One region of the Bacillus sp. ABR genome, then DNA from elsewhere that is predicted to be linked to it. Evidence: riboswitches for the same ligand, from Rfam matches in the RefSeq annotation. Region 1 holds a riboswitch; the other holds the start of a gene.

Region 1 (4,462 bases):
CTTTTACCACGGCTAAGCCTGACAGCACATCACTGTGGCCGCTTAAAAATTTCGTTGCGCTGTGCAGAACAACATCCACACCAAGGTCCAGCGGACGCTGAAGCGCAGGCGTTAAAAACGTATTATCTAAGAATGTCAAACAGTCATGCTCTTTCGCAATCTGTACGACACCTTCAATATCTGTAATGCCTAGTGTTGGATTTGACGGTGTTTCCATGTAAATGACCTTTGTATTCGATTGAATGCCTCTTTTGACTTCATTCAAATCCGTCATATCCACGAAGGTATGCTCAATTCCAAATCTCGACAGAACTTGGGTGATCATTCGGAAAGTCCCGCCGTACACATCTCTTGTGACAAGGACGTGATCTCCCTTTGATAATAGAAGAAAAGCGGTTGAAATAGCAGCCATGCCTGATGCAAAGGCAAGCCCTCTCGTTCCTCCTTCCAGCGCCGCAATCGTATCCTCTAATGCTTGACGTGTAGGAGTTCCCGATCTCGAGTAGTCATATTGGCCAAATTCATCGAAGCTGCTTTGATGAAAGGTGGATGCATGCTGAATCGGTACACTGACTGCACCTGTTGAACGGTCTGTTTTAAACGCATTATGAACGAGTTGTGTTTCGAGTGTCCAATCATGTGTGGTCATTTGGCGTGTACCTCCTCTTTTACTTGTGATAGTGCCTGTTTCAGGTCTGCTTTCAGGTCATCTACATGCTCGATGCCAACAGAGAAACGGAGCAGCTTGTTACATACACCGTTTGCAATGCGAATTTCTTCTGGGATATCCATGTGCGTTTGCGTTGCAGGATACGTAATGAAGCTTTCGACTCCGCCAAGGCTTTCAGCAAAACAAATCGTTTTTAGCTGCTTTAAAAATGGATTGACCCAGTCCTCTTTAGCTACTCGAAATGACAGCATGCCTCCCTTTCCTGGATAAAGCACATCTTGAATTTCTGGCTGTTTCTTTAAAAACTCAGCCAGCTCCTTCGCATTTGCCTCGTGCTGGCGCATTCTAAGAGCCAGTGTTTTCATTCCTCTCATTAAAAGCCATGAGTCAAATGGTGATAGAACCGCTCCAATCGCGTTTTGATGCTGGAACATGTCTTCAGACAGCTGCTCTCCTTTTGTCACGACAAGCCCTGCAAGAACATCATTATGTCCGCCTAAATATTTGGTTGCGCTATGAATGACAATGTCCGCTCCAAGCGTAATCGGCTTTTGCAAGACTGGTGTGTAAAAAGTATTATCGACAATCACCAAAGCGCCATGTTCTTTTGCAATCTTCGCTATTTTTTGAATATCTGCTTCCTGCATCAGTGGATTTGTCGGTGTTTCAATAAAGACCGCTTTTGTGTTTGGCGTGATTTTAGAGCGTAAACAGTCTTCATCTGCAAAATCATCATAAAGAAAACGTAAGCCGTACTTTTTCCATTCGTTTTCAAACAAACGGTATGTACCGCCATATAGGTCTGATGAGACGATGAGTTCATCTCCGCTTTCAAATAGAGCCATGATCGTTTGAATCGCAGCCATTCCCGAACTGAAGGCAAAACCGGCCGTCCCTTCTTCGAGTGAAGCAATTGCATCCTCTACGAGCTGTCTTGTTGGGTTTTTCGTTCGAATATAATCAAATCCTGTAGATTCCCCTATACCTCTATGTCTGTATGCTGTCGAAAGGTAAACGGGAGGACTGACAGTGCCAGTCACCTCTTCGCTACGGTTTCCAATCTGCGCTAATTTCGTTTCCACATGTTCTGTCATTTGACACCATCCTAAGTAAAAATCTGATTTCAAAACAGAAAACCCCTTCTTCATAAGAAGAAGGGGTTTAATCGCTTCCTCTTATCTTCCAAGCAAAAAAGCTGCTTGCTGGATTTAGCACCTTGGTACATCACATGTAGTGATGCATACCGGTTGCTGAGGTTTCAAAGGGCCAGTCCCTCCACCTCTCACGATAAGAATGTGTTGTCTGTCTGTTCTAATTCTTAATACTGTAACCCATTAAATCTCATTTTTCAAGGGGAAATGTCATGATTAATTAAAATTTTCTGTATTTTATAACAGAATCGATGTTATACGGTTTGATTGCATGTTAGCATATAGGAACAACGCTGTTTTTCGTGTTACAATGAATGGAAACGTTTCACTTTATGATGAATTTGGTTAGCTGGAGGAATGGATTATGGTGAAGAAAACAGGAATCATTCAAGAAGAAACCTTACAGTCAAAAGAACTTGGGGCGGACATGACCATTTTGATCTATTTGCCAGTCAATTACTCCCCCCTTTATACATATCATGTCATCATTGCCCAGGATGGTCATGATTATTTCCGCCTAGGCAAAATAGGCAGACAGGCAGAAGAATTGATGCAGAACAAAGAAATGGAACGCTCGATTATCATTGGTGTCCCTTATGAAAATGTTACGGAAAGACGGAACACGTATCATCCAGACGGCACAAAGTTTGAAGCGTATAAACGCTTTTTAGCCAATGAACTGGTTCCTTATATTGATGAACACTATCCAACCTATCAAATTGGATCAGGACGTACGTTTATTGGTGATTCACTTGGTGCGACGATTTCCCTCATGACAGCCATTGATTATCCTTCTTTATTTGGCGGGCTGATTTTGCAGTCCCCTTACGTTGACGAGTCGGTTCTAGAAGCCGTCAAACAGTCGACAGCCCTTTCTCATTATGCGATTATCCATCAAATTGGGCTGGAGGAAACCGCTGTGAAAACAACAGATGGCCAGGTGCTTGATTTTGTTCAGCCGAATGATGATTTAAAGGCCCTTCTTGAACAATCTGGAGCGGATTATTTATTTGAGACATTCGAAGGGGATCATAAATGGACGTTTTGGCAGCCGCTCATTGCGCCTTCGTTAAAAAGAATGCTCCCATATTCGTTAATCAACTGAATTTTGTTATAATAAACAATAATAAATACTTTCTTATTCAGGAGGGAACATGATGAAATACGGAGTTGTTATATTTCCATCAAAAAAATTGCAAGATATTGCGAACTCTTACCGGAAGCGTTATGATCCGAACTATGCACTCATACCGCCTCATTTAACATTAAGAACACCTTTTGAATTAACCGATCTAGAAGCGGCTGAGGTCGTCTCAACGTTAAGAGATTATGCAAAAAATGCTTCTCCTATTACGTTACGTATTAAAAAATTCAGTTCATTCGCTCCTGTAAACAACGTCATTTATATGAAAGTAGAACCGAACGAGGACATCATGGCGCTCAATGAAAGATTGTACGCAGAGCCACTGGCTGGTACACCTGAATATGCCTTTGTTCCGCATGTCACAGTGGCTCAAAAACTATCAGATGATGAGCATTCAGACGTACTTGGCACATTAAAGCTGAGAAAGATTGACCATGAAGAAACAGTGGATCGCTTCCACCTTTTATATCAATTAGAAAACGGATCTTGGACCGTCTATGAAACATTTATTTTAGGAGAAGAGGGTTAAAGACATTTGAAAACAGTCATCGCAACAGAACAAACACAACGAGAAGATGCATATTACGTTCGAAAAGAAGTATTCGTCAAAGAACAAGAAGTTCCAGTAGAGATCGAAATAGATGAACTAGAGGACAAAGCCACCCATTTTGTCATTTACAATGATGACAAAAAGCCTCAGGCGGCCGCTAGACTGCGGATCATTGAGGGATCAAAGGCAAAGCTAGAAAGAATTTGTGTGTTAAAAGAGGCGCGCTCCTTCGGCCTTGGCCTCAAGCTATTAGAGGCGCTAGAAACAGAAGCAATTGCTAATGGAGCAAAAGAAGCGGTGATGCATGCCCAAGTCCATGCGCTTCCTTTCTACGAAAAGAAAGGCTACAAAGCGGTTTCTGAACCGTTTGAAGAAGCTGGAATCACCCATGTCAAAATGACAAAAACACTGTCTGTTTGACCAAAAGAAAAGCCAGAGCATTCAAAATGCCCTGGCTTTTTCTTTTTCATTATCGTTCGCCAATGGAAGAAAGCGCAATCATTTATATATACGTATTGATATGAACGCCTTTTCCTTCCTCCATAAACATATCTCGTACAAAGCGTTCCCGCTTTTTTTGCTGTACTTTCGTTTCCGCTTCTGTCACTAAGTCCTCTTTTTTCTCCAGCTCTCTGTAAATCTTGTCATGAAAGGTGCGAGTAACCTTTGTTACTTTCGCGTAGTCTTCTTTATCCTGAGGAGCTGGACGATTGATATATTGAAAATACAGATCCGGCTGAATCGGGGCTATATATCCCATCAAGAACGCCTCCTTTGCTTCTCTCTTACTCTACTATTCCCTAATTATGACTGTTTGAAACACGCCTCATTTGATATGATTAGATGTGTTTCATTTTAAGATTGATTGACTATTGGAGGACTAGCTTTGAAATGCGCACGACGACATGATCGAACGATCTCATTACATACGTATTCGAGAGAACATT
Region 2 (4,462 bases), on a different contig from region 1:
TCATTATTTTAATTCCATTAGTCTTTACGATCGCTCAGGCTGCAAGACTTCCTGTGCTGTATGTGGGCATGCCGCTTGTCGCTGCTCTCATCACCACACATGGCTTCCTCCCTCCTCACCCAGGGCCGACTGCCATTGCGAATGTCTTTCAAGCAAACATGGGACAAACCTTATTGGTTGGGATTATTTTAGCGATTCCTGCTGTTTTAGTAGGTGGACTTCTGTTTACAAAACTATTTAAAAAAGACCAGTTGCACGCACATATCCCAAAGAACTTATTTAATCCAAAGGAATTCACAGAAGAAGAAATGCCTAGCTTCGGCATTAGCATTTTCACCGCTGTTTTGCCTGTATTGCTTATGACTTTCAGAGCATTTCTAGAAATTTTCTTCCCTTCCTCCCCATTGCTGCCTACCGCTGAGTTTTTAGGCGAACCGGCGATTGCACTATTAATCTCAGTGCTGCTTGCCATCTACACGTTTGGGCTTGGAAGAGGAAAGAGCATGCAGGACGTGATGAAGTCCATCACGGATTCTATCGGCTCCATTGCTATGATTTTATTAATTATTGCGGGCGGAGGCGCCTTTAAACAGGTGCTCATTGATAGCGGCGTCGATCAATATATTGCAGGGATTATGCAAGGAAGCACACTTTCTCCCCTGCTTCTGACTTGGCTCATTGCTGCTGTCCTTCGTGTCTCTTTAGGATCAGCGACTGTCGCCGGTCTCACGGCGGCTGGCATTTCTGCACCACTGATTGGCCTGACGGGTGTCAGCCCTGAATTAATGGTGATCGCAACAGGTGCCGGCAGTATCACGTTCTCTCATGTGAATGATGCGGGTTTCTGGATTTATAAAGAATACTTTAACCTATCAATGGCTCAAACCTTTAAAACGTGGACATTGATGGTCACCGTGCTTTCACTTGTCGGACTTGCTGGTGTTCTTGTTGCTGATTTGTTCATGTAGGAAATTAAATTGTAAAAACCATTGACTTTTCCTCGAAAAGGTTGAATAATTGTGTTTATTAAGAAAATTGAATCAAAAGGTAACCTTATTAAGAGTGGTGGAGGGACTGGCCCTGTGAAACCCGGCAACCGCTGTTCCTAGGAACAGAATGGTGCTAATTCCTTAAGCAAGCAGATGCTTGTTTGAAGATAAGGCAGAGTTCTCACAGTATATGATGCTCTTCCTTATCCAAGGAAGAGCTTTTTTATTTGTTTTTTTAACCTGAAGAAAGAAGGGATTCAGCATGACACAAGTACAAACCATTGGAAAGAAAACAACGAAACCGCCATTCCGCGCAGATCAAGTAGGAAGTTTACTTCGTTCAGAGCGCATCAAGGAAGCACGCAAGCAAAAAGCAGATGGTACGCTGACAGCAGAGCAGCTCCGACAAATTGAAAACGAAGAAATTACACGTATTGTAGAGAAGCAAAAAGAAATTGGGTTAGAGGTTGTCACAGATGGTGAGTTCAGACGTGCATGGTGGCATTTTGACTTTCTGGAAGGACTCGATGGGGTTGAAGGATTTGAAGCAGATCAAGGCATTCAATTTCATAACACAACGACAAAAGCTAGAGGTATCAAGGTAACAGGCAAGATCGATTTTACAGATCATCCAATGCTGGAGGATTATCGTTTCCTGCACAGCATCGCTGGTGATCATACGGCTAAAATGACGATTCCAAGTCCGAATATGCTATTTTTCCGTGGAAAGCTTGAAGAAGGAGTGTATGACAGCTTAGAGGAATTCCACCATGATGTGGCACAGGCGTATAAGAAAGCCATCCGTGCTTTTTATGATGCAGGCTGCCGCTACTTGCAGCTGGATGATACGGCATGGGCCGTGTTCTTTTCTGAAAAAGGTCACGAGCAAATCAAAGCCTTTGGCCGTGAAGAAGATGAACTTCGCGAGTCGTTTGCGAAGACAATCAATGAAGCCGTTGCTGATCGCCCAGAGGATTTGGTGATTACTATGCACATTTGCCGCGGTAACTTTAAATCAACTTGGGCAGCTGAAGGTGGTTACGAAGCAGCGGCAGAAACAATTTTCGCCGGCTTAGATCTTGATGGTCTCTTTTTAGAATTCGACGACGATCGTTCTGGCGGATTTGAGCCCCTTCGATATGTGAAGAACCCAAACCTTCAAATCGTACTAGGCCTTGTCACTTCAAAATACGGTGAGCTTGAGCCAGTTGAACAGATTAAAAAACGCATTGAGGAAGCGGCTCAATATGTGGACATTAACCAAATTTGTTTGAGTCCACAATGCGGATTCGCCTCAACAGAGGAAGGCAACCTGTTAACAGAAGAGCAGCAATGGGAAAAGCTGCGTCATGTGATTGAGATTGCTGATCAAGTGTGGACTTCGTAGTCCCTCAAAGGACAAAAAAGACAAACCGCAGTATGAGCGGTTTGTCTTTTTCTTTTATGCATCCAAATGTTCACCATTAGTCGCAATCACTTGTTTATACCAATCGAAGCTTTTCTTTTTCTTTCTATCTAATGTACCGTTTCCTTCGTTATCACGGTCGACATAAATGAAGCCGTAGCGTTTTTTCATTTCAGCCGTTGATGCGCTGACTAGGTCAATTGGGCCCCAGCTTGTATAACCGATCAGGTCTACTCCGTCTGCGATGGCTTCTCTCGCCTCTAGCAAATGGCTTCTGAGGTAATCAATTCGGTAATCGTCTTGAATTGATCCGTCTTCTTCTACTTGATCGACAGCACCCAATCCATTTTCTACGATAAACAAAGGCTTTTGGTAGCGGTCATACAGCTGATTCAGTGTTGTACGAAGTCCTTTCGGATCAATTTGCCAGCCCCAATCACTTGCTTCTAGATAAGGGTTTTTCACACCTTCAAATAGGTTACCGCCAGTAACTTGTTCAAGAACCTTTGGATCTGTACTCGTCACAAAACTCATATAATAACTGAAGCCAATATAGTCAACTGTATGGTTTCTTAAAATGTCTTCGTCCCCGTCTTGGAACTCAATGTTGATGTCATTTTCAAGGAAATAACGTTTCATGTAACCTGGGTAATAGCCTCTTGCCTGTACATCTGAGAAGAACAATGTTTTACGGTCTTGCTCAATTGCAGCAAACATATCCTCTGGTCTTGAGCTGTACGGGTATGTGGTCATCGCTGCAATCATACAGCCAATTTTTGCATCTGGAATGATTTCATGTCCTGCTTTAACAGCCAGAGCACTTGCAACAAATTGGTGATGCGCTGCTTGATATTGAATGCTTTTCTCGTCTTCCCCTTCTTCAAATACAAGCCCGCCGCCAGTGAAAGGTGCATGTAACACGACATTGATTTCATTGAAGGTCATCCAATATTTCACTTTATCTTTAAAGCGAGTAAACAATGTTTTAGCGTATGTTTCATAAAGATCCACAAGCTTACGGTTTCTCCATCCACCGTAGTTTTTCACAAGTGCAAGCGGCATTTCATAGTGAGAGATCGTGACAACTGGCTCAATTCCATGCTTATGCAGTTCATCAAATACTTTTTCATAAAAAGCGAGGCCTGCTTCATTTGGTTCCGCATCGTCGCCATTTGGGAAAATACGCGGCCAAGAAATAGATAGTCTGAAGCTCTTGAATCCCATTTCTGCAAAGAGTGCAATATCTTCTTTATAGCGATGGTAGAAATCGATGGCATCATGATATAAGTTTAGGTCTTTCATTGATTCATCGAATGGATGCATAATACCATTTGGCGATACATCAGCTGTCGATAAGCCTTTTCCATCTTTATTATATGCGCCTTCAACTTGGTTAGCTGCAACAGCGCCGCCCCATAAGAAACCTTTAGGAAATGTTTTTTCTAACTTGTTCATGTTGAATGCCCTCCTCTTTTTCTTCTACACTGACTGTAAGCAGTGTCTCTTTCACTGTAATCGCTCCATCTGTTTTCGCATCAACTTGAGCATAATCATTTGTGTTGGTAACAATAACAGGCGTGGTCACATCATAGCCTTCTTGCTGAATACCCTTGATATCAAATTCAACGAGCACATCCCCTGCTTGTACAAGATCACCGGACTGCACATGACTTGTGAAATACTTTCCGTCAAGCTTTACCGTGTCAATCCCAACATGAATAAGAAGTTCTGTGCCTTGGTCGCTCTTCAAGCCAATGGCATGTTTTGTGTGAAAAATGGTTTCAACCTTGCCGTTGAACGGTGCAACAACGCGTCCAACAGTTGGCACAATGGCTGTACCCTTGCCCATGATTTCATTAGAGAATGTTGCATCATTTACTTGATTGAGCGGCTTTAATTGACCTTCAAGCGGGCTTTGTACCACTTCATTTTGAAGCGCTGCTGTATCTTTCTTATCTTCTGGTTTGTCTGCTTTTGTATCTTCTTTTACTGGTACATCTTTGAAGCCTAGAACAAGTGTCATGATCGTTGCTACAACAAATCCGATCACTAAACCGATGATTGAGTA

What was found. Region 1 has a riboswitch for S-adenosylmethionine ahead of OIT90_RS15545 (methionine biosynthesis PLP-dependent protein). Riboswitches for the same ligand answer to the same signal wherever they lie in the genome.
Region 2: it holds a riboswitch for S-adenosylmethionine, as region 1 does, so the genes downstream of both, OIT90_RS00925 (5-methyltetrahydropteroyltriglutamate--homocysteine S-methyltransferase) here and OIT90_RS15545 (methionine biosynthesis PLP-dependent protein) in region 1, are expected to answer to the same signal.

The regions. Positions count from the first base shown of each region.
Region 1 is NZ_JAOYSL010000005.1:25,130-29,591, forward strand. It holds gene metC (cystathionine beta-lyase) at 1-649, opposite strand, end outside; gene OIT90_RS15545 (methionine biosynthesis PLP-dependent protein) at 646-1,764, opposite strand; SAM riboswitch class I at 1,843-1,964, opposite strand; gene OIT90_RS15550 (alpha/beta hydrolase) at 2,186-2,926, shown strand; gene OIT90_RS15555 (YjcG family protein) at 2,979-3,494, shown strand; gene OIT90_RS15560 (GNAT family N-acetyltransferase) at 3,501-3,935, shown strand; gene OIT90_RS15565 (hypothetical protein) at 4,018-4,275, opposite strand; gene OIT90_RS15570 (UvrD-helicase domain-containing protein) at 4,402-4,462, shown strand, end outside.
Region 2 is NZ_JAOYSL010000001.1:199,585-204,046, reverse strand. It holds gene OIT90_RS00930 (gluconate:H+ symporter) at 1-968, shown strand, start outside; SAM riboswitch class I at 1,051-1,163, shown strand; gene OIT90_RS00925 (5-methyltetrahydropteroyltriglutamate--homocysteine S-methyltransferase) at 1,252-2,376, shown strand; gene OIT90_RS00920 (glycoside hydrolase family 1 protein) at 2,431-3,849, opposite strand; gene OIT90_RS00915 (beta-glucoside-specific PTS transporter subunit IIABC) at 3,821-4,462, opposite strand, start outside.